2 linked regions of the Methylovirgula sp. 4M-Z18 genome follow. The protein of the gene in region 1 interacts with the protein of each later gene in a pairwise test. Links are inferred from orthologs where the notes say so. Each region holds a gene or a part of one and is shown on either strand. Other genes may lie near its edges.

The links.
Region 2: the proteins of gyrA (region 1) and gyrB interact in binary tests that used the Escherichia coli proteins (3 or more experiments, as listed by UniProt). The link is inferred for Methylovirgula sp. 4M-Z18 from one-to-one orthologs.

What each region holds. Positions count from the first base shown.
Region 1 is NZ_CP149574.1:2,160,721-2,176,766, forward strand. What follows is about bases 1-3,259. They hold gyrA (DNA gyrase subunit A), read right to left. Parts: upstream 2,931-3,259; coding sequence 201-2,930; downstream 1-200. Other genes in these bases: coaD (pantetheine-phosphate adenylyltransferase), read right to left, coding at 1-26; V9T28_RS10050 (MarC family protein), read left to right, coding at 3,181-3,259. Outside these bases: more of V9T28_RS10050, read left to right, coding at 3,260-3,846; V9T28_RS10055 (E22 family MetX-like putative esterase), read right to left, coding at 3,859-5,049; ssb (single-stranded DNA-binding protein), read right to left, coding at 5,073-5,597; C4-dicarboxylate transporter DctA, read right to left, coding at 5,760-7,091; excinuclease ABC subunit UvrA, read left to right, coding at 7,407-10,370; V9T28_RS10075 (sterol desaturase family protein), read left to right, coding at 10,451-10,843; choV (choline ABC transporter ATP-binding protein), read right to left, coding at 10,916-12,115; V9T28_RS10085 (ABC transporter permease), read right to left, coding at 12,115-12,957; V9T28_RS10090 (choline ABC transporter substrate-binding protein), read right to left, coding at 13,102-14,052; V9T28_RS10095 (hypothetical protein), read left to right, coding at 14,518-14,919; aroQ (type II 3-dehydroquinate dehydratase), read left to right, coding at 15,049-15,483; accB (acetyl-CoA carboxylase biotin carboxyl carrier protein), read left to right, coding at 15,597-16,046. UniProt on the Escherichia coli protein: A type II topoisomerase that negatively supercoils closed circular double-stranded (ds) DNA in an ATP-dependent manner to maintain chromosomes in an underwound state.
Region 2 is NZ_CP149574.1:3,020,070-3,035,626, forward strand. Bases 12,118-15,224 are described here. They hold gyrB (DNA topoisomerase (ATP-hydrolyzing) subunit B), read right to left. Parts: upstream 14,842-15,224; coding sequence 12,394-14,841; downstream 12,118-12,393. Other genes in these bases: V9T28_RS14020 (hypothetical protein), read left to right, coding at 12,118-12,221; V9T28_RS14030 (LysE family translocator), read right to left, coding at 14,999-15,224. Also shown: phosphonate ABC transporter, permease protein PhnE, read left to right, coding at 1-751; phosphonate metabolism transcriptional regulator PhnF, read right to left, coding at 762-1,541; phosphonate C-P lyase system protein PhnG, read left to right, coding at 1,604-2,065; phosphonate C-P lyase system protein PhnH, read left to right, coding at 2,065-2,679; V9T28_RS13975 (carbon-phosphorus lyase complex subunit PhnI), read left to right, coding at 2,679-3,803; V9T28_RS13980 (alpha-D-ribose 1-methylphosphonate 5-phosphate C-P-lyase PhnJ), read left to right, coding at 3,800-4,738; phosphonate C-P lyase system protein PhnK, read left to right, coding at 4,735-5,532; phosphonate C-P lyase system protein PhnL, read left to right, coding at 5,567-6,265; V9T28_RS13995 (alpha-D-ribose 1-methylphosphonate 5-triphosphate diphosphatase), read left to right, coding at 6,262-7,404; V9T28_RS14000 (DUF1045 domain-containing protein), read left to right, coding at 7,407-8,123; phosphonate metabolism protein/1,5-bisphosphokinase (PRPP-forming) PhnN, read right to left, coding at 8,140-8,697; V9T28_RS14010 (helix-turn-helix domain-containing protein), read right to left, coding at 8,840-10,243; V9T28_RS14015 (isocitrate lyase), read left to right, coding at 10,370-11,962; more of V9T28_RS14020, read left to right, coding at 12,042-12,117; more of V9T28_RS14030, read right to left, coding at 15,225-15,557. UniProt on the Escherichia coli protein: DNA gyrase negatively supercoils closed circular double-stranded DNA in an ATP-dependent manner to maintain chromosomes in an underwound state.

The sequences.
Region 1 (16,046 bases):
GTGTAGAAGGCGATTCGTTTGGTCATTGCCCCCGTCAGCTCCCTTAGGCGATGATTTTAGCCGAATTGCATTATCCGGCCTTTGCGGCACAGCATCAAGGCGCGCGCTGAGTTTGCACGCTGCTCTGCAGATTGGGAGTTGTGCCGCAGGCTCGGCGCCTTCTTTTGGACCGGTGACGATGGCGAGACGGTCAAGCCCGCTCACTCCTCGCCGCCTTCCAAACCTTCATCGTCGCCAGTATCGCTGATCCGCTCGACCGACACGACCTCTTCGTCCTCCGCCGTGTTGAAGACGATCACGCCTTGCGTCGAGCGTCCGGCGACGCGGATCCCGTCGACCGGGCAGCGAATGAGCTGACCGCCATTGGTCACGAGCATGATTTCGTCCGCATGCTCGACCGGGAAGGAGGCGATCAGGTCGCCGTTACGCGTGTTCACAGCCATGGCCACGATGCCTTTACCGCCGCGGCCGGTGACACGGTATTCGTAAGACGAGGTGCGTTTGCCGTAGCCGTTAACCGAAACGGTCAGAATGATCTGCTCGCGGGCCGACAATTCGCCGTAGCGTTCCTGCGAGATTGAAACGGCACCGGTCTCGGCCCCCTCTTCGCTTGCCTCCACCTCTTCGCCGTTCACCTCGCCGGCAATGGCGCGGCGCATCTTGAGATAGGCGGTCCGTTCCTCGCCGCTGACATCCACGTGGCGCAGGATGGCAAGAGAAATGACCTTATCGGCGTCCGCGAGGGTGACACCTCGCACGCCCATGGAATCGCGCCCCTTAAAGACGCGCACTTCCGGCACGGCAAAGCGGATGCACTGGCCCTTGGCGGTAGTGAGCAGCACATCGTCCAATTCAGTGCAGATCTGCACGTCGACAATGCCCTCGCCCTCATCGAGCTTCATCGCGATCTTGCCGGCGCGGTTCACCTGGGCAAAATCGGACAGCTTGTTGCGACGCACCGAGCCGCGGGTCGTGGCGAACATCACGTCGAGCGCGGCCCAGGCCGCCTCATCCTCGGGCAACGGCATGATCGTCGTGATGCGCTCGCCCTCTTCCAAGGGCAGCATGTTGACGAGCGCCTTGCCGCGCGATTGCGGCGCCGCCAGCGGCAAACGCCAGACCTTCTCTTTGTAGACCTGCCCGTGCGACGAGAAGAACAGAACCGGCTGGTGGGTCGAGGCGACGAACAGGCGGGCGACAAAATCCTCGTCCCGCGTCTGCATGCCGGCGCGGCCCTTGCCGCCGCGGCGCTGGGCGCGGTAAGTCGAGAGCGGCACGCGTTTGATGTAACCCGCGTGGCTGACGGTTACGACCATATCCTCGCGCTGGATCAGATCCTCGTCTTCCATATCGGCGTCGGAATCGCCGATTTGGGTGCGCCGCGGCGTCGCATAGGCGTCGCGCACCTCCTGCAATTCGGTCTTGATGATCGTCATCATCCGGATGCGCGAGCGCAGGATATCGAGATAGTCGGCAATTTCGGCCGCAAGCTTGTTCAACGCCTCGGCGATTTCCTCGCGGCCCAGGGCCGTCAAGCGTTGCAGGCGCAAATCCAGGATCGCGCGGGCCTGCGCCTCGGACAGCCGATAGGTGCCATCGGCGTTCAACGTGTGGCGCGGGTCGGCAATCAGAGTGATCAAAGGCTCCATGTCGAGCGCAGGCCAATCCCGATCCATCAAAGCGGCACGGGCGGTCGCCGCGTCCGGCGACGTGCGGATCAACCGGATTACCTCGTCGATATTGGCGACAGCGATCGCCAAGCCGACCTGGATGTGCGCCTGGTCGCGCGCCTTGCCGAGCAAGAACTTGGTGCGGCGGGTGACGACCTCTTCGCGGAACTCGACGAAAGCCGTGAGGAAATCGCGCAAGTTGAGCGTCATCGGCCGCCCGCCATTGAGCGCGATCATATTCGCGCCGAACGGCGATTGCATTTGCGTGAACCGGTAGAGCTGGTTCAGAACCACATCAGGCAGAGCATCGCGCTTGATTTCCATCACGATGCGCATGCCTTCGCGGTCGGATTCGTCGCGCAGCTCCGCGATGCCCTCGATCCGCTTTTCCCGCACGAGTTCGGCGATCTTCTCCACCAGGGTCTTCTTGTTCACCTGATAGGGAATTTCCGTGACGATCAGGGCCTCGCGATCCTTGCGCAGCTCCTCGACATGAACTTTCGCCCGCACCACGATCGAGCCACGCCCGGTGTGGTAGGCGGCCCGGATGCCAGCACGGCCGAGAATGATGCCGCCCGTCGGAAAATCCGGCCCCGGAATGATCTCCATCAGTTCGTCGACCGAAATCTCCGGCTTGTCGATCATCGCAATGACGGCGTCGATCACCTCGCCCAGATTGTGCGGCGGGATATTGGTCGCCATGCCGACCGCAATGCCGCCGGCGCCGTTGACCAAAAGGTTGGGAAAGCGTGCCGGCAGAACCGTTGGTTCCTGGTCCTTGCCATCATAGTTCGGCTGAAAATCGACCGTATCGAGCTCGATGTCTTCGAGCAGGGCCATGGCCGGTTTGGCGAGACGGGATTCAGTGTAACGCATGGCCGCCGGCGGATCGCCGTCGACGGAGCCGAAATTGCCTTGGCCGTCAACCAGCATCAGCCGCATGGAAAACGGTTGCGCCATGCGGACCAGGGCGTCGTAGATCGATTGGTCGCCATGCGGGTGATATTTACCCATCGCGTCGCCGACCGGGCGGGCGGATTTCACATAGGCTTTGTCCGGCGTGAAGCCGTTCTCGTGCATCGTGTAAAGAATGCGGCGATGCACCGGCTTCAACCCGTCGCGCACATCCGGCAATGCGCGGCTGACGATCACGCTCATCGCATAATCGAGATAGGAGCGGCGCATCTCGTCGGTGATGGAAACGGGCCGGATCTCGGAACCGTCCGAGCTCTCGGGTCTGTCTTGATCTTTGTCAGCCAAGTGCAACGAATCCTTGAGAAAATCGATTGCTTCTATGTAGCCGATTTTGGCCGGAAATGCTACTTTCCACGAGCGAAATAGAGAAGATATTTAATTATATATATCAATTAGTTATGTGAATTTTCTACACAAACTCCATATTACCGGTATCAAGGCTTCGGCAAAATCGCGAAAAGCGCAAGAATCGGCCAAGATTCTGCGCCGTCACGACGGCATGCAATAGGCCTTGGCCTTTCGGTTGCGCCCAGTCATGATATGGCTGAAAGATATGGGTTTCTGGTGCCACGACATGCTGCTCGACTACCTCAAAAGCGCCTTCGTCACACTTCTCGTGACTATCGACCCGCCGGGACTGGCACCCATTTTCATCGGCCTGACGCTCGGCATGGCGCCGTCGCAGAAGCGCGAAGTGGCGATGCGGGCGGTCATCATCGCCTTCGCCATCATGGCTCTTTTTGGTTTTGCCGGCGATATCGTGATGAAAGCGCTCGGCATTTCCTTGCCCGCCTTTCGCATCGCGGGCGGCTTGTTGCTGTTCTGGATTTCATTCGAAATGGTGTTCGAGCTGCGCGCCAGACGCAAATCGAACATCGCCGAGGAAGCCGTCACGATCGACCAGATCCGCAATGTCGCCGCTTTCCCGCTCGCCATCCCGCTCATGGCAGGGCCTGGCGCGATTACGGCGACGATTCTGTTAGCAGGCCGCGCCAGCGGCGATTGGTGGATGCTGAGCGGCCTGATGCTGGTCATTGCCGGCATCATGGCGATTACTTACGTTTGCTTCCGGCTTTCAGAGCAGATTTCGCGTTTGTTGGGCACGACCGGCAATATCGTTTTGACCCGCCTGCTTGGCGTCATCCTAGCCGCCCTTGCCGTGCAATTCGTCATCGATGGTGTCTTGAACATCGGCAAGTAACCTTACCCCGATCTATTTCTCCAGGAACTCGGAGATCTTGGGCGTGAGCGGCGCCATCAGGGCAACACCGTTGAGATGCCCCATCGGCCCCTTCACTTCCGCGACGTCCACAGGCGCGCCATTCGCGCGGATCGCTTCGGCCGTCGCCTGGATCCAGGGCGCGAGAAAAACCCGGTCATCGGAGGAGTAGATGATCAAGGTCTTCGCCTTTATCCGCCGCAGCCCCTCTGCCGCCGTCTTTGCGCCTGCTCCGGCGCCGGGCACGAAAGTTTGATTGGCTTTGACGAGATAGAGAAAATGATTGGCATCCGCCAGGGCGGCCCGAGCGCCCGCCGCCGCGTCGAGAGCCGCTTCGATCTTGAAGCGATTGTCGTAAGCCCGCAACGGATCCTTGCCCTCTTCGGCCCAAGCATCGCCAAAGCTCTTCTCCGCCCAGGGCGCGTCGTTCGCCTGCAGCGAGACGATTTTTAACGCCTGTTTCAACCCTTCGAGCGGCGCCTCCTTGCCGTAATAATCGCCGTTGTTCCATTTGGGATCGACGAGAATCGGCGCCGCCCAGACATTGAGCCAGGCCGTCAGCCACGGCCCTGGATCGGCCGCCGAAATCACCGGCATGATCCGCTCGACCATATCCGGATAGGACGCCGCCCATTCGTAGGTCTGCAGGCCGCCCATGGACGGCCCCATCACCGCATGCAATTTGGTGACGCCGAGGCTTTCGACCAAAGCCTTTTGCACTTTGACGAAATCCCCGATCGTCACGAGGGGAAAGCGCATGCCATAAGGCTTTCCCGTATCGGGATCGATGCTTGCCGGACCCGTCGTGGTCACCCGCGGATCGCCGACATTCAGGTTAACAAGCGTATCGGATGAAATGACGTAATATTTATTCGTGTCGATCGCCTTGCCGGGACCGATAATCGCATCCCAATAGCCGGGCAACCGATCGCTGGCGGCATATTTGCCGGCCGCATGACTGGTGCCCGAAAAGAAATGCGCGACCAGGATCACGTTCGATTTGTCGGCATTGAGCGTGCCGTAGGCCTCCCAGCCGATCTTGACGTTCTTGATCACCTTGCCGGAGACCGTGGTCATCTCCGGCAGTTCGAACACTCGCTTTTCGACAATCATGTCATCGGCACGCGCGAAATTGGGCAGGAGACCCGCGATAAAGACCAGCACGAGGGCAAAAAAGCGGGTCATCCGGCAGTCGCGCGAAGCGAAGATTAGAACGGAATGTCGTCATCCAGGTCGTGACCGCCAGCCGGGACAGGCGCCGGCGCGCTACGCCCGGGCGTGGCGGCGGCCCGGCGGCCTTCCATCGGCGACGACCGGCCGAAGCTGCCTCCGGACGAACCATGCTCCACCTCGCCGCCTCCGCTGCCTTCACCGCGGGAATTGCGGCTGTCGAGCAGCGTGAGCTCGCCACGGAACCGTTGTAGCACCACTTCGGTTACCCGGCGCTGATTGCCGTCCTTATCGGTATATTCGCGGGTCTGGAGCTGCCCTTCGAGATAGATCTTCGAGCCCTTGCGGACATATTGCTCCGCGACCTTGCCGAGGTTGTCGTTAAAAATCACAATGTTGTGCCATTCGGTCTTGTCCTTGCGCTCGCCGGTCGCCTTGTCGCGCCAGGATTCCGTCGTTGCCAGGCTGAAGCTGACCACCGCATCGCCAGAGGACATGCGCCGCACTTCCGGGTCGCGGCCGACGTTTCCGACCAGGATAACTTTATTGACACTGCCCGACATGGCTCTCTCCTTTTTGCCTCTCTTGCACGTGGCGCACCCTACTCCGCCGCACGGCCCTTTGCGCCGTCAGATTTAAATTTTCCACAGCGAGTATGTTCATTATTTGTTCCTATCATAAGTGTTTCCCTGCAACAAGCGGGGAAACGTCGCCGTCCTAAGATTTCAGCCGGCCGAAACCGCGGTCTCGATGTCGGCCGGATCAACCTCGCGATTGAGGCCGCTGCGCAATTTGTCCTGGTCGAGTTCGCCTTCCCACCACGCAACGATCGTGCATGCGACGCCATTGCCAACAATGTTAGTCAAGGCGCGGCACTCGCTCATGAATTTGTCGATGCCTAGCACGATCGCCATCCCCGGTACCAGCCGCGGATCGACCGCGGCAAGCGTCGCGCCAAGCGTAATGAAGCCCGCTCCGGTGACCCCGGACGCACCCTTCGACGTCAACATGGCAACGAGCACAATAGTGAGTTGCTGTCCGAGCGTCAGGTCGACGTTCAGCGCCTGCGCGATGAACAGGGTTGCCAAAGTCATATAGATATTCGTTCCGTCGAGATTGAAGGAATATCCCGTTGGCACGACCAGACCCACGACGGATTTGGAGCAGCCAAGCCGTTCCAGTTTCGCCATGAGCTGCGGCAATGCGCTTTCCGAGGATGAGGTTCCCAGGACGACCAGCAATTCGTCCCTGATATAGGCGAGGAACTTGAAGATCGAGAACCCGGCGATCCGGGCGATAATGCCCAGAACGACAATGATGAATAGGCCCGAGGTAAGATAGAACGTGCCGATCAACCCCAGCAGGTTCAAAATGGCGCCGGTACCATATTTGCCGATCGTGTAGGCCATGGCGCCAAAAGCGCCGATGGGCGCCGCCTTCATCACGATGGCGATCACGCCAAAAACGGCATGGGACATATCGTCGATGAAGGTGCGGAGCGAGGCGCTGCGTTCGCCCATAAACATCAGCGAAAAGCCGAAGATGATGGCGAACAGCAGGACCTGAAGAATGTCCCCGCGGGCAAAGGCGCCGACAACCGAATCCGGGATGATATGGAGCAGGAAATCGACGGATTTGATCTGCTTGTCCGGAGCAACGAACTGGGCCACCGCCTGCGCATTGGCGCCTGCTCCGCCGAACCCAGCGCCCGGGCGGAGCACATTGCCGATCACCAGGCCGATAACAAGCGCGAAGGTCGAGACGATCTCGAAATAGACCAGCGCTTTAATGCCGATGCGCCCGACTTTCTTGGCGTCCTGCACATGCGCAATTCCCGACACGACGGTGCAGAAAATGATCGGCGCAATCACCATTTTGATGAGGCTGATGAACCCGTCGCCCAGGGCCTTCAACCAATCGTTCGTCGCCAGCGCCGGGTCCAGCCAACCGAGGAGCCCACCCAAGACAATGGCAGTCAAAACCTGAATATAAAGCACCTTGTACCAAGGCTTCGAAGCCTTTGGTGCGTCCGCCGTCACGACCGATGCCACGCGTATCCTCCCCAATATTTAACGTCCCAGGCCCGGCACCCTCTCTCAATTTCACTGAGAATCCAGGCTGTTCCGCCCTCTTGTCATCAGCCATAAAGGCTTTGCACCCAGAGAACAAGCGGCTGAAGGCCGGTCGAACCGGGATGGCTCCTATTTATGGTTGCGGGAGGCGCTAAATCGCGGGTTTGCGCGTCCTGACAGAAACTGTCAGGAATGGTGCCATTTTGTTCCCCTCCCGGTCTCGACCTTGATCGCGGCTGCGCTTAGATTACATGTGCTATCCGTCGGACCAGGGCCGACCGCTACGAGATCCGTACATTCATGAAAGCCAAACCTTCGAAAGCCGGCGCGGGCCGCCGCGCCGCCGGTTCCGAGACCGATGCATTGCCGTTTCCGGCCAGTGATCCGCGCGTCATTTCCATCCGCGGCGCGCGGGAACACAATCTGAAGAATGTCGATCTCACCATCCCGCGGGACAAGCTGGTCGTGTTCACCGGGTTGTCGGGCTCGGGGAAATCCTCGCTGGCCTTCGATACGATCTATGCCGAGGGCCAGCGCCGCTACGTGGAATCCCTATCCGCCTATGCGCGGCAATTTCTCGAAATGATGCAGAAGCCGGACGTCGATCAGATCGACGGCCTGTCGCCGGCGATCTCGATCGAGCAGAAAACCACGTCGAAAAACCCGCGCTCCACCGTCGGCACCGTCACCGAGATTTACGATTATATGCGCCTGCTCTGGGCGCGGACCGGCATTCCCTATTCGCCCGCGACCGGCCTGCCGATCGAAAGCCAGACCGTCCAGCAGATGGTCGACCGCATTCTGGCAATGCCCGAGAAGACCCGCGCCTATCTGCTCGCGCCGGTCATTCGTGGCCGCAAAGGCGAATATCGCAAGGAAATCGCCGAATTCATGAAGCGCGGTTTTCAGCGGCTGAAGGTCGACGGCACGTTCTATGAAATCGCCGAGGCACCGACGCTCGACAAGAAGCTGAAACACGATATCGATGTCGTCGTCGATCGCATCGTCGTGCGGCCCGACATCGCCTCGCGCTTGGCAGATAGTTTGGAGACGGCCCTCGAACTTGCGGACGGCATCGCCGTGCTCGAACTCGCCGATGAGAAGGACGAGAAAGGCGAGGCCAAACGGGTCATGTTCTCGTCGAAATTCGCTTGCCCGGTTTCCGGCTTCACCATTCCGGAGATCGAGCCGCGCCTGTTCTCCTTCAATAATCCCTTCGGCGCCTGCCCCGTGTGCAGCGGCCTTGGCGCGCAGCAGAAAGTCGACGCCGATCTCGTGGTACCGGACGGCAAATTGACCTTGCGCAAGGGCGGCATCGCGCCGTGGGCCAAGAGCACCTCACCTTATTATACGCAGACGCTCGAAGGCCTCGGCAAGCATTTCAAGTTCCGGCTCGACACGCCGTGGGACGATCTGCCGAAGAAAGCGCGCGACGTCATTCTGTATGGCTCGGGCGATGACGAGGTGAAATTCTCCTATGACGACGGCCTGCGCGCCTATGACGTCAAGAAACCGTTCGAGGGCGTGATCAACAATCTCGAACGCCGTTATCTCGAAACCGAAAGCGATTGGGCGCGCGAGGAAATCAGCCGTTACATGGCCGCAACGCCCTGCCGCGCCTGCAATGGATATCGGCTGAAGCCGGAGGCCTTGGCGGTCAAAGTCGATCACCGCCATATTGGCGAGATCACCGATCTGTCCATCAAGCAGGCGGTGACGTGGGTCAACGAGCTGCCGAGCAAGCTCGATGCCAAGCGCAATGAGATCGCCGGACGGATCTTGAAGGAAATTCGCGAGCGGTTGACTTTCCTGCTCGACGTCGGCCTCGAATATCTCACCCTGTCACGTTCGTCAGGCACGCTGTCGGGCGGCGAAAGCCAGCGCATTCGCCTCGCCTCGCAGATCGGCTCGGGACTGACCGGCGTTCTTTACGTCTTGGACGAGCCGTCGATCGGCCTGCACCAGCGCGATAATGCCAGGTTGTTGGAGACGTTGCGCCGGCTGCGCGATCTCGGCAATACAGTGATCGTCGTCGAGCACGACGAAGACGCCATCCTGACCGCCGATTACGTGGTCGATGTGGGCCCCGGCGCCGGTATCCATGGCGGCAGCATCGTCAGCGAAGGCAAGCCCGACGAGATCATAGCCGATCCGAAATCCTTGACCGGCGATTATCTTTCCGGCCGTCGCATGGTCGCGACGCCGAAAAAACGGCGCAAGCCGGCACCCGGCCGCGCGCTCAAGATTGTCGGTGCGCGTGGCAACAATCTGAAAAATGTTACGACCTCGGTGCCGGTCGGTTTGTTCACCTGCATCACCGGCGTCTCGGGCGGCGGCAAATCCACACTGATCATCGACACGCTTTATAAGGCGGTCGCGCGCCGGCTCAACGGGGCGATTGAGCACCCTGCTCCGCACGATACGGTCGAAGGTCTCGAACATCTCGACAAGGTGATCGACATCGACCAGTCGCCGATCGGCCGTACCCCGCGCTCCAATCCGGCAACCTATACCGGCGCCTTCACGCCGATCCGCGAATGGTTCGCCGGCCTGCCGGAAGCCAAAGCCCGCGGGTACCAGCCGGGACGGTTTTCGTTCAACGTCAAGGGCGGCCGTTGCGAGGCCTGTCAGGGCGATGGCGTTATCAAAATCGAAATGCACTTCCTGCCGGACGTCTATGTCACTTGCGACGTGTGCAAAGGCAAGCGTTACGACCGCGAGACATTGGAGGTCAAGTTCAAGGAGAAAAGCATCGCCGATGTGCTTGATATGACGGTGGAAGAAGCCGCCGATCTGTTCAAGGCCGTGCCGACCATCCGTGATAAGATGGAGACGCTGAAACGCGTCGGTCTGGACTATGTGCATGTCGGCCAACAGGCGACCACCCTGTCGGGCGGCGAGGCGCAGCGCGTGAAGCTCTCCAAGGAATTGGCGCGCCGATCAACCGGCCGCACGCTCTATATTTTGGACGAGCCGACCACGGGCCTGCATTTCCACGATGTGAAGAAGCTGCTCGAAGTGCTGCATGAACTGGTGGATCAGGGCAATACCGTCGTGGTGATCGAGCACAATCTCGAGGTCATCAAGACCGCCGATTGGATCATCGACCTTGGGCCAGAGGGCGGTGACGGCGGCGGCGAAATCGTGGCCGAAGGCACGCCGGAAGACATTATCAAGGTCCCACGGTCGCATACCGGACGATTCTTGAAAGAGGTGCTGGACCGACGGCCGCTGAAGGCCAAGCAAAGCGAAGCGGCCGAGTAGAGTGGGCAGGGCCGTCACGATGATCGATTTCTTCTTCGGTGTCGGCAGTCGCTATTCCTATTTGGCCGCGGCGTAGATCGGTGGCATCGAACGGGAACATTACCGGTATCGTCGGCTCGTTCATGGGCGTGTCGGCATCGGAATATACGGTTCTCATAATCATCGGCCCGATTCTCGACAAGGTCTTCGTCGATCCGCGCTTTCACCGCGTCCATCACATGATGGCGACGCCCGAGGAACCGCACATCCACGATTGCAACTTCGCGCTGGTGCTACCGATCTGGGATATCATTTTCCGGACCGCACGCTACGATCTGACACCGCGCCAGTGCGGAGTCGACGACCCGACGATTGACGCCGACAATGATTATTTCTGGGCCGGACAACAATGGCGGACGTTCCGGCGCTTTTGGCGGGAGCTGACGAAGCGGCGCACGCGCCAAGAGGCGCAGGAACCGGAGCCTGCCGAGTGACAGCGATGCGGTCGCTTATTGCGATCGCATCGCTTGTGCCGAAAACCGGTAGCCACTTTTCGGTACGATGCGTTATTCCTCGTCCTGCTTGCGTAGCACCGCCTTGAGCACGTCACGCACGCCGATCGAACCGACAAAACGATTGTCGTCGTCGAATAGGGCGACGGGGGCGATATTCGCATTGTGCATCGCCAACATGACCGTCTTAAGCGATGTGCCGGGGCTTGCCCAATAGCAGGGCCGCTCGCCCGACGCGATCGGGTCGTCTGCCTTCAGACAATGCACCCAGGTTCCGGGGAGGCCATCGCGCTCCGCCGCAAGGACCTGGCGGTTTGCATCCAGTTTGAATCGGGTGGTCTTGCGTCGATCGAGCCAAACCCAACCGTCGCCGGCGCCCTCGAGGTCCCGCACGTCTCGCATCACATGCCAGGCCGTCAGCACGCTCAAGGGATTCACATTGGCGATGAATTCCTGAACATAATCGTTCGCGGGCCGCAAAACGATATCTTCCGGTCGGCCGGACTGGACGATGCGGCCACTCTCCAGAATGGTGATCGTATTGCCGATCTTGAGCGCCTCTTCCAAATCGTGGCTAACGAAGATGATGGTCTTCTTCAGTTCCGATTGCAGTTGCAGCAACTCGTCCTGCAATTTGGTGCGGATCAGCGGGTCGAGCGCCGAGAATGGCTCGTCCATCAGCAGGATCGGTGCCTCGGTGGCAAAGGCGCGGGCGAGGCCAACGCGTTGCTGCATGCCGCCGGAAAGTTCATGCGCATATTTGCCGGCCCATTGGCTGAGGCCCACCAATTTCAATTGCTTGTCGACGCGCTCTTTCCGTTCGGCCTCCGGGATGCCGGCGAGTTCGAGCCCGAAGCCCACATTCTCGGCAACCGTGCGCCACGGCAGCAGGCCGAATTGCTGGAACACCATCGCGACGCTGCCTTGCCGCACGTGCCGTAGCGTGTCTGCGCTGCAGGTGACGACATCGACCATCTCATTGCCGGCTTTCACCAGCACGGACCCGCGTGCCACTTTGTTCAGACCGTTGACCGCGCGCAGCAAAGTCGATTTGCCGGAGCCCGACAATCCCATCAGCACGCTGATCTCGCCCTCTTTCACCGTGAGGTTGCCGTTGGCGCAGCCGAGCACGGTGCCCGTCTTGGAAAGAATATCGGCACGCGTGCCACCGGCATCCAGCATTTTCAGCGCTTCGCTGATGTTGCTGCCGAACACGATGTCGACATTCTTGAAGTCAACTGCAATGTCGCTCATCAGTGCGCCTCCTTCACCCGGCAGAGGCGGTCGAGAATGATCGCCAGAATCACGATACAGGCGCCCGCCTCGAAACCGCGCGGAATGTTGAACTGGCCCATCGCGCGTACCACATCGACGCCGAGACCTTCGGCGCCGACAAGTCCGGCGATCACCACCATGGAAAGGCTGAGCATGATACATTGCGTGACGCCGGCCATGATCGTCGGCATCGCATGCGGCAATTCCACCTTCCACAACAATTGGCGCTTGGTCGAACCGAAAGCTTCACCAGCTTCCTTCAGCGCGGTAGGCGTCGAACTGATGCCCAGATAAGTGAGCCGGATCGGTGCCGGCAACGCGAAAATCAAAGTGGCGATCAGCCCGGGTGCCGCGCCGAGGCGGAACAAAGCGACCATCGGGATCAGATACACCAGGGTCGGCAAAGTCTGCATCATGTCGAGGATCGGGTGGATCACCCGGTACCACTTGGGCCGATGCGCCGACATCACGCCGACCGGAATGCCGATGACCATGGCAACTGCGGCCGACCAGGCGACGAGCGCCACGGTCTTCATCGTGTCTTCCCAATAACCCTGGTTCCATATGAACAGGCAGCCCAAAAGGATGAAAATCATCAGGCCTATTGAGCGGAAGCGCCAATAGGCGAAGACCAGGATGATCAGGATGATGACGGGCGGCGGTAGAAAGGTCAGCACCGTGGACGTTGCGCTGACCACGCTCTCGATGACGAGCCGCAACGGATCGAAGAACCACGTCGTGCAATAGCTCTGAAAGAATTCGATGACCACTTGCATCATGTGGCCAAAGGGCAGCTTCGTATCCGTTACCCAGTTGAACATGTCACCCCCTCATTCTGGCAATGATCAACGCGCCACCTGCCGCCCCTGAGGCTCCCTCCCAAGGAACACCTGCCACGACCAGAAACGCCCCAACTTCCCCAAATATAAAAGGGGAGAGCCATCGCCCTCCCCTTGCCACGGCTCTTACAGGCCGAGGCTCTTCTTGACCGCGGCAAGACCGGGCTGACCGTCGAAGGTGGTCACACCGGCAAGCCAAGCATCTAGAACGCCCGGATTCGCCTTCAAGTATTTTTCGGCAGCGGCCGGACCTTCCATCCCGTCACCCGTAATATAGTTCATCACGGTATTTTCGAGATCCACGTTGAACTTGAGATTGCCGACGAACTTGCCGGCATTCGGGCATTCGCCCGCCCAGCCGGCGCGCTCGTTGGTATACACGATCGCGCTGCCGAAGTTCGGGCCGAACGTATCGTCGCCACCGGTCAGATACTGGATCTTGAAATTGACGTTCATCGGGTGCGGCGCCCAGCCGAGGAAGACGATATCCTCTTTACGCGCCACAGCGCCCTGCACTTCGGCGAGCATGCCCTGCTCGCTCGACTCGACCAGTTTGAAGTCCTTCAGATTGTCCTTGTTGCCGTCGATCAGGCTCTGCACCAGGCGGTTACCGTCGTTGCCCGGCTCGATGCCATAGATCTTGCCCTTCAGCGAATCCTTGAACTTCGTGATGTCGCCGAAATCATGCAGGCCCTTGTCGTAAGTGTACTGCGGCACCGCGAGGGTGTATTTCGCCCCTTCCGGCAGATTGGCGCCGGTCTCGATCACCGACTTGTCTTCGATATAGGCCTTGCGGTCGTTTTCCATGCTCGGCTGCCAGTTGCCAAGGAACACATCGATGTCTTTGGATTTCATCGAGGCGTAGGTCACCGGCACGCTCAAAACGGTGGTCTTCGGCGTATAGCCGAGACCCACGAGAATCCGCGAGGCGATCGCCGTCGTCGCGGTAATGTCGGTCCAGCCGACATCCGAGAACTTGACAGTCTTACAGGCCTCGGGATCGCCGGCCAGCGCGGTACCCGACGTGGCACCCAGCGCCAAAGCAGCGGCGACAAAAATCTTCACTCCACGCGTCATTTAAATCTCCCCGAAAATGACGAACCACACGTCGTTGTGACTGCCGAAACGTCCTGCCGCAGATCCGCCCCTCCCTGGACGGGAAACATAGATTCACGGCTCTTCGTTCGGCCAAACTTTGCGCTTCAACTGATACAAACCCGATGCTTGATGAGAAGCGCGCGAGTATCCCGGCATCAGTCTTGGGCGCAATTAGACAATTGAACGGAACAATTGACAAGGTTATTCTCTTTGATTTTTCGAGGGAATTTTGTCTTGATCCGACCAAAAATTTCGTATTTCCCGGTTTTTCCAGACGCTCATTTGTGCCGCGAAAAATGGGCATCTATTATGCTTTTTCGCAATATATAAATTGTCTTATTGCATTAAAAAATCGCTGCATTTATACGCACGCGAACGAGCCGAAAACATAAGGCCGTCGCGACAGCTTGGGGCTGCGATCACTCTGAAAGAGGTCCTCTAATTATGGGTCTGATTGGTAAACTTGCAGCCGTTGCGGCTGTTATCGCTTTGGGTATTTCCGCGGCTGGCTGCAGCTCGACGGGCGAAGGCGCGGCCGCCGCGCAAGCCTCGATCACGGCGCAGGGTCCCAATCCGCGCGACAAGACGCCGGTTTGCCGCCGCTTGCACGGCGACGGGATCGTTCTGTCGGAACATATCCGCCAGAAACAAGGCGAAGTTGGCGCGAACGCCGCGTTCACCGCCGGTATCGCCGCATTGAGCCTGGCAAATTCGGACGGCCATCGTGTTGTGGTTGCTGACGCCGGCGGCGCCTCGCGCGACGACCTGTCGTATCTGCAGGGCCAAATGGCCGATGTGAACGGCCAACTCGTGGCGCACGGCTGCACGCCGATCACGTCGAACTAAGGTTGCAGGGCCACCTGCGTGGCAGGCGGCCCCTTTTTCCGAGGGAGCTTCCCTCTCGTCCGATTGCGGGCTATGACGGTTCAGCGGGCGGCCGGTTCGGCCGCAGCCTTTCCGATTTGAGGGAAAACGATGAAAACCGTCCACGTCTTGAATGGACCCAATCTCAATCTGCTCGGCACCCGCGAACCGGGGACCTATGGCGCACAGACACTCGCCCAGATTGAGGCCGATTTGCGGGCCCGGGCAGCGGCGCTCGGCGCCGATCTCGTATTCAAGCAATCTAACCAGGAAGGCGATCTTGTCACCTGGATTCAGGAGGCTGGTTCCGCGGGCCAACCGATCATTTTGAACGCCGCCGCCTATACCCACACGTCGATCGCGATTCATGACGCGATCCGGGGGGCCAAGGCCGAAGTCATCGAAGTACACCTATCCAACGTGCACGCGCGCGAGCATTTCCGGCACCATTCCTATATATCGGCTGTTGCCAAAGGGGTTATTCTCGGGTTTGGTCCGATGAGCTATAGGCTCGCGCTCGAGGCGCTGCTTGAAGGCGCAGCTTAAGAGATCACGCCGCGCGGGCTGGGGAATTTGTCGTATTTTAACAAAAACCTGCTGTCACTTTCCCGAGAACGAATACTTCGCGGCAAGACGTCATGACCTATTAAAGAGGCGATATGAAAAAACCGGCCAAGACACCATCCGCACCCAGGGCGGTGAGCGACAAGAGCATCGACGCAAACCTGGTGCGGGAAATTGCGGATCTGCTCACCGACACGGATCTTACCGAGATCGAGGTGGAAAAAGGCGATCTGCGCATTCGCGTCTCCCGCGCGGTGGCAGCCGTTGCGACTGCGGCACCGATGGCCATTCAACATCACGTTGCGCCGGCGCCGCAAGCCGCGCCTGCCCCGGCTCAGCCGGCCGCCCCGCCCGTGCCCGCGGCCGAGAATCCGGGAACGGTCAAATCGCCTATGGTCGGCACCGCATATCGCCGCACCAATCCGCAGGCGAAACCCTTCGTCGAAATCGGTTCGGTGGTGAAAGCCGGCGACAAAATCCTGCTCGTCGAAGCCATGAAGACGTTCAACGAAATTGTCGCGCCGCGTGCCGGCACGATAACCGCC
Region 2 (15,557 bases), 870 kb from region 1 along the record:
CGGTCTTGCCGCCCTTCTGCTGTTCAGCCTGGCGCATCTCGATTTTTCGCCGGAGCGGATCGTCTCGGGCCTCGGTCGTCTCGGCATGATCCCGCGCCTGATGCTGCCGCCGAACCCCGGAACGTGGGAGCGCTTCGGCCTCTTCGCTTACGCGCTCGGCGAAACGCTGGCGATTTCGCTGCTCGGCACGCTGCTTGCGGCGGTGCTTGCTTTTCCCTTGAGCCTGGCGGCGGCGCGCAACGTCATGGCCAGCGGGATTTTACGCTTTCTGACGCGCCGCAGCCTCGATACATTGCGCGGCATCGATACGCTCGTTTGGGCGCTGATCTGGATCAAAGTCGTCGGCCTTGGCCCCTTCGCCGGTGTTCTCGCGATCATGTGCTCCGATCTCGGCGGCTTCGGCAAATTGTTTTCCGAGGCGATGGAAGCGACGGACAGGAAGGCGAGCGAAGGCGTGATGTCGACCGGCGGCTCGCATCTGCAGGCGGTGCGGCTCGGCCTCATCCCGCAGGTTCTGCCGGTCATTGCGAGCCAGATGCTGTATTTCTTCGAGTCCAATATCCGCTCGGCGACCGTGATCGGCATCGTCGGTGCTGGCGGCATCGGCTCCTATATGTCGGAACTGATCAAGACCGACGAATGGCAGCAAGTGGCGTTTCTCATCCTGATGCTGCTCGTGATCGTCGCAATGGTCGATGTGATTTCCACGCGGCTGCGCTTCGCCATCATCGGCGACAAGCCGGTCGTCTGAACGACCGTGCTCAAAACCCCTCGCGCGCCAGCAAGAACTCGATGCGCTCCGGATTGAACGCGCTTTCCACCAGATGCAGCGGCGTGCCATCGCCGAGCCCGTCGATACTGATCGACACAAGAATCGGCGCACCGACGGCGATGTCCAGCCGCGCCGCCTCGGACTTGCCGGCGCCGCGCGCGAGAATGCGCGTCGACAGGCGCTCATAATCCTCGATGCCGTAGGATTTCAGCATGGCGGTGATCGACGCGCCAGCGCGCACGATGGCTTCCGGCAAGCCCGCAAAGCGCGCGGCCGACACGTGGTGGATTGAAAAGGAAACGGGCTTTGCATCGGCAGCGCTCAGGGTTTGAAACCGCCAGACGGATGTACCGGACGGCAGCTTGAGCGCGGCCGCCACATCGGCCTGCGCGCTGATCGAACGCGCGTTCAGTAAGAGACGGTTTGATGCGGCAATGCCGGCGCCGCGCAAGTTGGCGCTGAACGACACGCGCCGCCCCAGCCGATAGAGGAGCGGGCGCTGGCGCACGAAGCTGCCGCGCCCCTGCTCCACCGAAATGAAGCCCTGCTCCTGCAAATGATGAAAGGCGCGGCGCACCGTATGGCGGTTGACGCCATGGGCCTCGGCAAGATCGAGCACGGTCGGCAGCGCATCGCCCTCAGCGAGTTCGCCGCTGCGAATCCGTGCGAGCAGCGTATCGGCGATCGTCTTCCAAGCCGGCCCTGCGCCGGATGGGGGAATGCCGCCTCCATTCGGAACGGGCTTTTCTGCCGGGGCGTCCTGTGTCATAAAGACGTTACTCGAAAGGTCTAGACCTTTTGGCGTTTTAAGATCCGGACTTGGAGCTGTCAATGACCGCTGTGTCCCCACCCGACAGGACCCCGCGCCAGCGCTGGATGGCGGTGTTGGCGCGCGCCACCCAGGCGGAACTGGAGGCCATTTTCCATCGGCTCGGCGGCGAGCCGCCCCATCAGATGTTGAAGGCGCCAGAATGCGCCACGCTGATGGTCGAGGGGCGGACCGGCGGGAGCGGCCAGCGCTTCAATCTCGGCGAGGCCACATTGACGCGCTGTGTGGTCCGACTCGACGAGGGTCAGGTCGGCTTTTCCTACGCGCTTGGCCGCGACAAGCGCAAAGCGCGCCTCGCCGCCTTGCTCGATGCCCTGCTGCAGGCGCCGGAGCGGCAAGAGGTTTTGCTCAACGAGACCGTCGCCCCCTTGGCCGCGCGACAGGAGGCGGCGCGCGCCGAGGACCGGCGTCAAGCCGCTGCGACGAAAGTCGATTTCTTCACCCTGGTACGAGGCGACGGCTGATGGAGACGCAGAAGGATTTGACGCAAGGCTTTGCCGCGCCCGTCTTCGACGCGCAGAAAGTCTTCCGCGCGGTTCTCGGCGCCCTCTCCACGCCCGGCCGGATTTTCGCGCTCAACGACCTGCGGCTCCAGCCGCCGGACGAGCTTCCCCTCGCGGCGGCGGCAATGCTGCTGACCCTTGCCGACCACGAGACACCGGTCTGGTGGCCGGCCGCGCTCAGCGCCGGCGCCGCGCCGCGCTGGCTCACCTTCCATACCGGCGCACGCGTGGCGCGCAACGTCGCCGAGGCGCGTTTCGCCCTTCTCGACGGGGCGGCAGACAACCCGCCACTCAGCGCTTTCGATTCCGGCGAGGACCGCTATCCCGACCGGGCGGCAACGCTGATCCTTCTGTGCTCTTCGCTCGACGGCGGCGAACCGGTCGTGCTGCGCGGGCCTGGCATTGACGGGTCCGCGATTGCCGCGCCGCAAGGCCTGCCTGCCGATTTCTGGGCACAAACGGCCGCCAATCAAGCGCGCTTTCCCCTGGGCGTCGATTTTCTCTTCGCGTCGGGCGACGGGCTTTTCGGCCTGCCGCGTTCGACCCAGATCTCCATGCCGAAAGGAGCCGCATAATGTATGTTGCGGTCAAAGGCGGCGAGGCCGCCATCCGTGCGACCCATGATTTGATCGCCACGAAACGGCGCGGCGATCCGGACGTACCGGAGCTCGGCGTCGCGCAAATCCGCGAGCAGATGAGCCTTGCGGTTGCGCGCGTCATGAACGAAGGCTCGCTATACGATCAGGACCTCGGCGCGCTCGCGCTGAAGCAGGCGCAGGGCGATGCGATCGAGGCGGCCTTTCTGCTGCGCGCCTATCGCACGACGTTGCCGCGCGTCGGCTCGTCCGCGCCGCTCGACACGGCGCAGATGACCATTCACCGCCGCATCTCGGCGATCTACAAGGATCTCCCGGGCGGCCAGATGCTCGGCCCGACCTACGATTACACCCACCGCCTCTTCGATTTTACGCTTCTGGCGGAGCAACCGGCATGGCCGGTTCAATCGCTCGGCACGGCAGGCGTGGACGCGGATGCCACAATCAAAGAGGCAATGCCGCGCGTGCCCGACATTCTGGGCGAAGAGGGCCTGATGGAACCCGAGACCCCTCCGGACGGCGACCCGCGCCCCTTTGATCTGACCCGCGATCCGGTCGAATTTCCCGCCGAACGCGACGTGCGCCTGCAGACTCTGGCGCGCGGCGACGAGGGATTCCTGCTCGGCCTCGCCTATTCGGTCCAGCGCGGCTTTGGCGGCAACCATCCTTTCGCCGGCGAAATTCGTCTCGGCGACGTAGCGGTCGAATTCGTGCCCGAGGAACTCGGCTTTGCCGTCGACCTCGGCGACATCACCATCACCGAATGCCAGATGGTCAATCAGTTTCAAGGCGGCAAGGACGTGCCGCCGCAATTCACGCGCGGCTACGGGCTGGCGTTTGGGCATGCCGAGCGCAAGGCCATGTCGATGGCGATCATGGACCGCGCGCTCAAAGCGGGCTCCTATGGCGAAAGCGCGGAGTATCCTGCGCAGCAGGAGGAATTCGTCCTCTACCATTGCGACAATGTCGAAGCCGCCGGTTTCGTCGAACATCTCAAGATGCCGCACTACGTCGATTTCCAAGGCGAGCTCGAGTTGCTGCGCAAGATCCGCCGTGAGCAGCAGGAACGCGGCGTCGGGGCCAAGCTGGAGGCAGATGCATGAACACGAGCGTGCCCGCCGCGCAAGCCGCGCAGAAACATGATCCGGATTATAATTACGGCTATCTCGACGAGCAGACCAAGCGCATGATCCGCCGCGCTTTGCTGAAAGCGGTGGCCATTCCCGGCTATCAGGTGCCGTTCAGCAGCCGCGAAATGCCGCTGGCGCGCGGCTGGGGCACCGGTGGCATTCAGATCACTGCGGCGTTGATCGGCCCCAACGATCATTTGAAAGTCATCGATCAGGGTGCCGACGACACGACCAATGCGGTCTCGATCCGCCGTTTCTTCGCGCGCGTCACCGGCGTTGCGACCACGGAGGCAACGGGCGAGGCGACCATCATTCAGACACGCCACCGCGTGCCGGAACAGCCGCTCACCGAGCAGCAGATTCTCGTCTTTCAAGTGCCGCAGCCAGAACCTTTGCGCAAGCTCGAACCGTCCGAAGCCGAAACACGCAAGATGCACGCCTGGAGCGAATATGGCTCGATGCATGTGCGGCTTTATGAGGACATCGCCCGCTTCGGCCATGTGGCGACGACCTATTCGTATCCGGTGCTCGTGAACGGCCGCTACGTCATGTCACCGTCGCCGATTCCGAAATTCGACAATCCGAAATTGCATCGCATGCCGGCACTGCAACTATACGGGGCGGGCCGCGAAAAGCGCATCTATGCCATTCCGCCTCACACCGAGGTGCGCAGTCTCGATTTCGAGGATCATCCGTTCACGGTGCAGACATGGAACGAACCTTGCGCTTTGTGCAATGCTGCCGACAGCTATCTCGATGAAGTCATCGTCGACGATCGCGGCAAGCGGATGTTCGTGTGCTCAGACACCGACTATTGCACCGGCCGCCGCGCCGCGGGCCATAAAGGTGCGCAACTTGCCGACGCCGAAGACTTGCACTATCTCGCCAAAGAGGAGACCGAGCGATGACCGGACGGCCATGGATCGGCTCCGACGCTGAGCCTTTGCTGCAGGTCGAGCACTTGAGCAAATTTTACGGTGCACGCGTCGGCTGCCACAATATTTCCTTCACGCTCTGGCCCGGCGAAGTGCTCGGAATCGTCGGCGAATCCGGGTCCGGCAAATCGACTTTGCTGCGCTGCCTCGCCGGTCTCGACATGCCGAGTGCCGGTGCCGTTCGCTTCCGCGCGAATGACACGCTGACCGATATTTTCGCTTTGTCCGAACCGGCGCGGCGGCACATGATGCGCACGCAATGGGGCATCGTGCATCAAAACCCGCGCGATGGCTTGCGCATGGATGTCAGTGCCGGCGGCAATATCGGCGAACGCCTGATGGACCAAGGCGTACGCCATTACGGTGCCATCCGCACGGCGGCCCTCGACTGGCTGCAACGGGTCGAAATCAGCGCGGGCCGCATCGACGATCATCCGAGCCAATTCTCCGGCGGCATGCAGCAACGATTGCAGATCGCCCGCGTGCTCGTCTCGCAGCCGCGCCTGGTGTTCATGGACGAGCCGACGGGCGGGCTCGATGTCTCGGTCCAAGCGCGGCTCCTCGATCTGCTGCGCGTGCTGGTGCGCGATCTCGGCATTGCGGCCGTGATCGTCACCCACGATCTTGCCGTCGCACGCCTGCTGACCGACCGGCTGATGGTGATGAAGGATGGCATTGCCGTCGAGGAAGGCCTCACCGATCAAGTGCTCGACGATCCGCATCACGCTTACACACAATTGCTGACCTCCGCCGTTCTGGCGGCGTAATCAGCCTGTCACGAAGAAGAGCGAGAAGATTGCCATGACGATCATGCTGCAGGCCACAGGCCTGTCGAAACGCTTTGTGATGCACCATCAGAATCACGTGCAATTGCCCGTCTTTGCCGAGGTTGATCTCACTGTCGAACGCGGCGAAGCGGTGATTCTGAGCGGTCCGTCCGGCGTCGGCAAATCAAGCCTGTTGCGCATTCTCTATGGCAATTATCGCCCGAGCCAAGGACATGTATTCGTGCGACACGGCGATGAGATGATCGATATCGTCACGGCGACGCCGCGGCGTGTGCTTGACATCCGCCGCACGTCCATGAGTTTCGTCAGTCAGTTCCTGCGCGTCATTCCGCGCGTGTCGACGCTCGACATCGTCAAGGATCCGATGCTCGCCCGCGGCTGGGACGACGCAACGGCGACGGCACGCGCGCAAGGCATGCTCACCCGTCTCAATCTGCCGGAACGTCTGTGGCCGCTCGCGCCTGCGACCTTCTCGGGCGGCGAACAACAGCGCGTCAACATTGCCCGCAGCTTCGCCGACCCGGCGCCGATCATGCTGCTCGACGAGCCGACCGCGTCGCTCGATGCCGCCAACCGCGATGTCGTCGTCGATCTCATTCGCGACGCGCGGCGACAGGGCGCGGCAATCGTCGGCATCTTTCATGACGAAGCGGTGCGCGAACGTATCGCCACGCGCTATCTCAATCTCACCCATTACAAGGCCGCCGCATGACCACGATTCTGACCAACGCCCAACTCGTTTTGGAAGACGAAGTCCGCACCGGCACCATCGTCTTCGACAAGGCCGGCATCCAGGCCGTCGATACGGGCCTGAGTTCCCTGCCGCAGGCGCAGGATGTCGGCGGAGACTATGTCACGCCGGGCATCGTCGAAATGCATACCGACAATATGGAGAAGCATTTCGTGCCCCGCCCCGGCGTCTTCTGGCCCGATGGCCTCGCGGCAGCGCTCGCCCATGATGCACAAATGGCGGCGGCCGGCGTGACCACCGTCTACGACTCGATCTGTATCGGCTCTGTCTTCGGTCAAAAGGATTACCGGCGCGACATTTTCCGGCATGTGATCGATGCTGTTGAAAAAGGCGTTGCGGTCCAGGCGTTTCGCATCGATCACAAAATTCACCTGCGCTGCGAATTGAGCGGCGACGAATTGCTCAGCGATGTCGAACCCTATGTCAACAACGACCTCGTGCGGCTGCTGTCGCTCATGGATCATACGCCGGGGCAAAGGCAATGGCGCAACCTCGATGATCTCAAGCGCTTCTATGTCGGCGGCGGCGAAAAGACCGTTGCCGAATATGAGGAGAATGTCGCACTGCATACGGCGGTCGGCGCCGAAAACCATCGCAAGAATCTGCCGCTTCTGCTGGCCTTGTTCGAGGGACGCGATCTTGCTATCGCCACCCATGACGACACGACCGAAGAGGATGTTGCGGAAGGCGTCGCGTGCGGCGCCGTGATTTCGGAGTTTCCGACAACCGTGGAAGCAGCAACAGCCGCGAAAGCGGCGGGCCTTGCCACGATCGCAGGCGCGCCCAATGTCGTGCGCGGCGGCTCGCATTCCGGCGGCGTCTCCGCCGCGGAGCTCGCGACGCTCGGCGTTCTCGACGGCCTTTCGTCCGACTATGTGCCCGCAAGCCTGCTGCAAGCCGTACTCACCTTGCACAATGCCTATGGCCTTCCGTTCACCAAGGCGATGGGCATGGTCACTCGGAACGTCGCCGACATGGTCGGCTTGCGCGACCGCGGCCATCTCAAGCCGGGCCTGCGCGCCGATATCCTGCGCTTCCGCGCGCTCGGCAGCACGCCCGTCGTCGCGAATGTCTGGTCCAATGGCACTTTGGCGTTCTGAACATGACCCAGCCGCGATACGCCATCTATTACGCGCCCGCAACGACCGACCCACTCTGGCATTTTGGCTCCGGCGTGCTGGGCTACGATGCGCAAAGCGGTACGGACCTGCCGCGGCGCCTGCCGGAGCTTAGCGGCAAGCCTTGGCATGAGGTGACGTCCGACCCACGCAAATATGGCTTTCACGCCACGCTGAAGGCGCCGTTCCATTTGCGGGAGGGAAGATCCGAGAGGGAGCTGATGGCCGCTGTCGGCGACTTTGCCGCCCAAACCATCGCCGTGAAGACGCCCGACTTGTGCGTGAAGACGCTGGGGCCATTCATCGCGCTTGCCTTCGCGGCGCCAAGTCAAGCGGTACAGGATCTGGCCGCATCGGTGACCCGATATTTCGAACCCTACCGCGCACCGCTTACCGCTGCGGATCGAAATCGCCGATTGCAATCGCCGCTGACTGCCACGCAGATCAAATATCTCGACCTCTACGGCTATCCTTACGTCTTCGAGGAATTTCGCTTTCATATGACCTTGACCGGACCGATGCATCCGGAAGAGCGCGCGGAAGCCTTGCAACTGCTCACGCAAGCCTATGCGGAGCAAGTCTCCGTCCCCTATGTGACGCTTCGTGACCTTGCGCTTTTCAAGCAGCCTTCGCCGACGGAGCGGTTTCGCATCATCGCCCGCGCGCCGCTTAAGATCGGAACGGTCGAGGCGCTTGTCTAACCGCTCCGACTCGATATCAGGCGCTGCTCAAAATTGCGGTGAAACGGGCTGCAGCCTCCTCCAATGTGCCATTGTTGGTCAACGGGACGAGCGTGGCATTCGTTACGCTGAGCGGCGCCTCGCGCGCAAGACGGCGCTTGATTTCGGCGGCATCCTCCCGTCCCCGCGCGGCGATTCGGCGCGCCAGAATGTCCGGATCACACGATACATGCACGACGAGAACGCGCGCGAACAAATCTTCGATTTGTGGAATCATCGTGCGTGACACATTCACGGTGACAATGCGGCCCGCCGCCACCTCGTCCAAGACCCGCACGGGAATGCCATAGTGATAGCCATGCGCCTGCCAGGCGAGCGCGAACTGCCCGCCGCGCGCGGCTTGCGCGAATTCCGCTTCGCTCAAGCTGTCATGGTCCTCGCTCGCGTCATGCATCGAGCGCGTCACGACTCGGCGCGGAAAGCAAAACCGCGGGTCATCCGCCAAGCGCACCCGCGCAGCGGAAATCAAGGAATCCTTGCCGGTGCCGGAGGGGCCGACAACCGCAACGAGGCGGCCTAAACCCGCGTAAGACATGTGCCTGCCACGCTGTTCGCAAATCATTCGCGTTCGCCGTACCAGCGATTTATGACAAAATGGCAGAAGTCGCGGATTACGCGAGAGAAAATTTCGCGAGATTTCATTTCATAACAATGGTCGCGAAGAGTGACCGTTGGTATCACATATCGGAGAACCCGAAGGGCGCGACTGTACGACGGTAATCGTCCGGGAGAATCTGGCGACCGATCGGCGGTTCGGAACGCGCAATGCACGTGATGCGGTGGCACAGGCGGCACGTGATGCCGATCGGCGTTGCAGTTATCGGGTCTGGATGCTCGCGGCTATAGATCAAGCGTTCCGCATGCTTCGCTTCGCACACGAGCGCGACGGCACGTTCCATGCGCACCGCTTCAAAAGCGCCGCCTCCCGCACCAACGGTCCGCGCAACGGAAAAGAAGCGCTGGCCATCCGGCAATTCGAGCCACTGCGTCAGAATCTTGCCCGGCGTCTTGAAGGCTTGATGGACTGTCCAAAGTGGACATCCGCCGCCGTGTCGCGCGAAGGGAAAGGTGCCGCTGTTGAGCCTCTTGGAAACGTTTCCAGCGCCGTCCACGCGGATGAAGAAGAATGGAACGCGTTCGTGGCCCGGTTTTTGGAGTGTGGTCAACCGATGGGCCGTCTGTTCGAAGCTCGTTCCGAACTGCCGGGAGAGAGCCTCGATATCGTAGCGGCGCGCCTCGACAGCTTTGGCGAATGCCGCATAGGGCATGATGATGGCCGCCGCGCAATAGGCGGCCAACGCCCGATTGGCGAGGCGGCGGGCGCTTTCGCCCTCCAGATTACCTTCCTGCGCGACGCTCCGCATGTTTTCCGCGAATTCAAGGTAGGCGAGCTGCTGGGCAAGCTGAAATTGTTGGCTTTCCGGATCGAGCGCCTCGTCCAGCAAAAGCTCCTTTCGGTGCCAGTCCAAGCGCCGCAGCGAGCCGGTCATAACATCGACGGGCAGCCGCCGCACACGCAACTGATGCCGTTGTTTAAAATAGCTGACCAGCCCCCCGGCATCCGCCACTTTCGCGGCCAATCGCTCAGCTTCGGCATCGAGAATGGGAAAACAATTGCGGCGCGCGGCAAGAAAGCCGCGCACGGCGGCGACTGGGTCGCCTGGGACAGCGACACCATCCGCGAGCGTCTCCTGTCGCCGATCCGCGAGGGCAAATTGATTTTCCTTGTAAGCCGTGTGCAGCCGGAGCATGGCCTCCGCCAGGCCGGGGAAGCTGTGCACAGCGTCGGCAATCTCCAAAGGCATGACATCGATGTCCGAGAAAATCGGGTCGCGCATCACCTCTTCGAGCCGAACGATCAAATCGGGCCCTGTTTCGTCGGCAAAGTCAGAGAAATCAGCCTTATAGGCCCTGGCAAGCCTCAGCAGGATCTCCGCCGTCACGGGCCGCTGGTTCCGCTCCATGAGCGCGATGTAGGAGGGCGAGACGTCAAGATCCGCCGCCATATTTGCCTGAGTCAGCCCAAGATCGCGGCGAAGACGCCGCAGTCGGGGTCCGAGATAGACGCCGTGCTTGTCCATGACATCATTACAACATTACATCCAATATTTGTAAAGTTTGACAGAGTGACATCAGAGGACCTCCCGCATCGCACCAAACAGGCGTTTAGTCCCTCGCAACCGCAACATGAGACGTTTGGAGGAACAATGTCGTATCAGACCCTTGTCGGTGAGGCCGATAAGCTCATCGAGGAAAACCAGAATTGGACCGGAATCACCCCCGAGGCCGTTGCCAGAATGCGGCTGCAAAATCGCTTCCGGACTGGCCTAGACATCGCGCGCTACACGGCGAAAATCATGCGCAAGGACATGGCGGCGTATGACCAAGACCCGGGCAAGTACACGCAGTCGCTCGGCTGCTGGCACGGATTTATCGGACAGCAGAAAGTCATTTCGCTTAAAAAACATTTCGGTTCGACGGAGCGCCGGTACCTTTACCTGTCGGGCTGGATGGTCGCGGCTCTGCGCTCGGAATTCGGACCGCTGCCGGACCAGTCGATGCATGAAAAGACGAGCGTCCCCGCTCTGGTTGAGGAGCTGTATACGTTCCTGCGCCAAGCGGACTCGCGCGAACTCGCCATGCTCTTTCGTGACATCGACAAGGCGCGCGCGGCTGGCGACAGGGCGCGCGAAGCGCAATTGCAGCGTCAGGTCGACAATCATCAAACCCATGTCGTTCCGATCATTGCCGATATCGACGCCGGTTTCGGCAACGCGGAAGCGACGTATTTGCTGGCCAAAAAAATGATCGAGGCCGGCGCTTGCGCGCTGCAGATCGAAAACCAGGTCTCCGACGAGAAGCAGTGCGGCCACCAGGATGGCAAGGTGACGGTGCCGCACGAGGATTTCGTCGCCAAGATCCGCGCCTGCCGCTATGCTTTTCTCGAACTTGGCATCGACGACGGTATCATTGTCGCGCGCACGGACTCGCTTGGCGCGGGGCTGACAAAGCAGATCGCATTCAGTGCGAGCGAAGGCGACATCGGCGATCAGTACAACTCATTCCTTGATTGCGATGAAGTTGCACAAGGCGAGCACACGAACGGCGAGGTCCTCATCACCCGCGGCGCGAAAGTGTTGCGCCCGAAGCGGCTACGCTCGAACCTGTTCCGATTCCGTGAAGGCACGGGCGCCGATCGATGCGTCTTGGACTGCATCAACGCGCTCCAGAACGGTGCTGATCTTCTCTGGATCGAAACAGAGAAGCCGCATATCGAACAGATCGCGGGCATGGTTGACAGGATTCGCGATGTCATTCCGAATGCGAAACTTGTCTATAACAACTCGCCGTCGTTCAATTGGACGCTCAATTTCCGTCAGCAAGTGTTCGATGCTTGGAAGGAGCTGGGCGTGGACGTCTCTGGCTACGACCGCGCGAAACTCATGGCGGAAGACTATGACAGCACGCCGCTAGCGGCCGAGGCGGATGAGAAGATCCGGACGTTTCAGCGCGATGCGTCACAACGCGCCGGGATTTTCCACCACCTCATCACGTTGCCGACCTACCACACGGCGGCGCTCTCGACCGACAACCTCGCCAAGGAATATTTCGGCGATCAAGCCATGCTCGGCTATGTCGCTAATGTCCAACGCAAGGAAATCCGCCAAGGCATTGCCTGCGTCAAGCATCAGAACATGTCGGGTTCGGACTTGGGCGACGACCACAAGGAGTATTTCTCCGGCGAGGCAGCGCTGAAGGCGGCCGGCGAACACAACACGATGAATCAGTTCGCCGCGTGATTGAAAAAATGCGCGGTGGACCACCACCGCCCAATGCCAACAGCAATTCGACTAACGACACAGCACCAGCGGAGGCATTATGTCCAAGACCCTTGAAGCACCGAAACCCCAGGAGCCCCAACGGGCACGTGCAGTCTTTTCGCAAGAGGATTTCGAACTCATCAGAATGGCGATCACGCACTACATGAAGGAAGTGAAAGACACTCCGCAATCAGTCAAATATTCGAATCTGTATCACCGCCTCGGTCGGGTCACCTGACCATTCGAGGCGTTCTGGATCTCGATCGACAAGGCTATGGCCGGGCGCGCATTAAAGGCGCCCGGCGGCGTCGCGCGAACCTCGATACCTACAGGCCTGCGTGGCCCGACCGACGAGATGGTTTGCTTCGCGCAAACCCTCCGTCAGTTTTAGGTGACATCACCTTGCGGAGCTACACGTCCAAATTCGCGACGCTCGCATTCGTCTGGATGAATTCGCGACGCGGCTCGACCACATCGCCCATCAGCTTGACGAAAATATCATCGGCTTCGTCCATTTCCTTCACGCGAACCTGCAGCAGCGAGCGGGCATTGCGGTCGAGGGTGGTTTCCCAGAGCTGGTCGGGATTCATTTCGCCAAGGCCTTTGTAGCGCTGGGTCTTGATGCCCTCACGTCCCGCCGCCATGACGGCATCGACAAGCGCGCTCGGCCCTGCGACCGCATGGACAACACTCTTGCGATGGAGCGTTGCGGGACGGGCGTAAATGTCGCCGAGCGAGCGTGCGTGCTCATCGAGCTTGCGCGCTTCCGCCGAGGCCAGCAGCCCCGCATCGAGAACGGCGGCGTGACGCACGCCGCGCACTTCGCGCGTGAAGATATAGCCGCCGTTTTCGACACGGCATTCGCCATTCTGCTCGGTCTCGTCCGACAAACGGTTGAGCCGCACGGCAAGGTCATTCGCAAGGCGCGCCGCCTCGTCTTCGCCACGCTGCGCGATGGGCTTCAGCGCGCCGGCAATCGCCGCCTGCTCCACCACCGTGCGGTCGTAGCGCTGATGCAGCGACGACAGCAATTGCCGGATGAAGCGCGCCTCTTCGACCACGCCGCGCAGATCGGCGCCGGCGCGTTCCTCGCCCGACGGGAGCTTCAGAACCGCGCCTTCGATGCCATCGGTGAGCAGGAAATCCTCGAGCGCGCGCTCGTCCTTCAGATATTGCTCGGACTTGCCGCGCGTCACCTTGTAGAGCGGCGGCTGGGCGATGAAAATGTGGCCGTTCTCGATCAGCTCCGGCATCTGGCGGAAGAAGAAGGTGAGCAGCAAGGTGCGGATATGCGAGCCGTCGACGTCGGCGTCCGTCATGATGATGATCTTGTGATAGCGCAACTTGGCGAGATTGAAATCATCGCGGCCGATGCCGGCGCCAAGCGCCGTGATCAGCGTGCCGATTTCCTGGCTCGACAGCATCTTGTCGAAGCGCGCGCGCTCAACATTCAGAATCTTGCCGCGCAGCGGCAGGATCGCTTGGTACTTGCGGTCGCGCCCCTGTTTCGCCGAACCGCCTGCCGAGTCACCCTCGACGAGGAAAAGTTCGGATTTGGCCGGATCGCGCTCTTCACAATCGGCGAGTTTCCCGGGCAGATTGGCGACGTCGAGCGCGCCCTTGCGGCGCGTCAGTTCGCGCGCCTTGCGCGCCGCTTCGCGCGCCGCGGCGGCTTCCACCACCTTGCCGACAACGGTCTTGGCGTCGCTGGGGTGCTCCTCGAACCATTGGTTCAACGTCTCATTGACGATGTTCTCGACGACGGGCCGCACTTCGGACGATACGAGCTTGTCTTTCGTCTGCGACGAGAATTTCGGATCCGGCACTTTCACCGACACGACGCAGGTGAGGCCCTCGCGGCAATCATCGCCCGTTAGGTCGACCTTCTCCTTCTTGGCGAGGCCGGACGATTCCGCGTAAGCCGTGACCTGGCGCGTCAGCGCGCCGCGGAAGCCGGCCAAATGGGTGCCGCCGTCGCGCTGCGGAATGTTGTTGGTGAAGACGAGCACGTTCTCGTGGTAGGAATCATTCCACCACAAGGCGACCTCGACCGAGATGTTGTCCTTCTCGCCCGAAACCATGATGGGATTCGAGATCAGCGGCGCCTTGGCGCGGTCGAGATAGCGTACGAACGCTTCCAGGCCGCCCTCGTAATAGAGGTCCTCCACCTTCACTTCGGCGTGGCGTGCATCGGTCAGAACGATGTGCACGCCGGAATTGAGGAAGGCGAGTTCGCGCAGGCGATGTTCGATGGTGGCGTAATCATACTCCACCATCGTGAACGTTTCGGGCGAGGCGAGGAACGTGACTTCCGTACCCCGTTTCGGCTTGCCATCGACCTCCGGCGCCGGCCCCACTGTTTTCAGTGGCGCGGTCGCATCGCCATGGGCGAATTCGACGAAATGCTCCTGCCCATCGCGCCAGATCCGCAGACGCAGCCAGGTGGAGAGCGCATTGACCACCGACACGCCGACACCATGCAGACCGCCCGACACTTTGTAGGAATTCTGGTCGAACTTACCGCCCGCATGGAGCTGCGTCATGATGACTTCGGCGGCCGACACGCCCTCTTCCTTGTGGATGTCGGTCGGAATGCCTCGGCCGTTGTCGGTCACGGAGACCGAGCCGTCGGGATTGAGCGTCACCGTCACCAGAGTGGCATGGCCAGCCAAAGATTCATCGATGGCATTGTCGACGACTTCGTAGATCATGTGGTGCAGGCCGGAGCCGTCATCGGTGTCGCCGATATACATGCCGGGGCGCTTGCGCACCGCGTCGAGGCCTTTCAGCACCTTGATGGAATCGGCGCCATAGGCAGCGGGGGAACCGTTGTCGTCGTTGGTGTAATTGTCAGTCATATCGATCCGGGCTTGGCGGGGAAATCGGACGCCCGCGAGAGGTTTGATTCGAGTTCGTTCCTTTTAACCCGAATGGCCCGGAAATGCACGGATTTTCGACCTCGCGGAGCACCGCGCGACGTGTCATTTTTCTGTTATATATCAGTAATTTAAAAACTCAGCCACGGGTCGCGATGGCGACAGCCACGCCGGCCATGACGCCGGCCGCGCCGCGATTGATCATTTTCATCGCTCTGGCCGAGCGGAACAGGCGCCGGGCCCGCTCGGCGGCGAGGGCGTAACCGACGAGAACCGGGGTGATGATGCAGACCATCACGCCCGCCATCTGGGCAAAAACAGCCGGGCTCATATGGTCGAGATCGACCACGAGCGGCATGATCGAGAGGAAAAACACGATCACCTTGGGATTGCCGAGGGTGAGCGACAGACTGCCCAAAAACAGGCGCCAGCCCCGCTCGGAGCGCGGGGCCTCGGCCGCGTCGGCGGATGCGGCGGGGGCGCGCCACATTTTCCAGGCCAAGAACAGAAGATACGCGACGCCGGCGAATTTGATGGCGGTGAACAGGATCGCAAACGTATGGGCGATCACCGCAAGCCCGAGCGAGGCGATGGTGAACCAGATGAGGTCGCCGAGGACGATGCCGGCGATGAACGGCGCGATGCTGCGCAGACCGTGCCCCAGCACCCGCGCCAAAATCGCCGCAATTCCCGGCCCT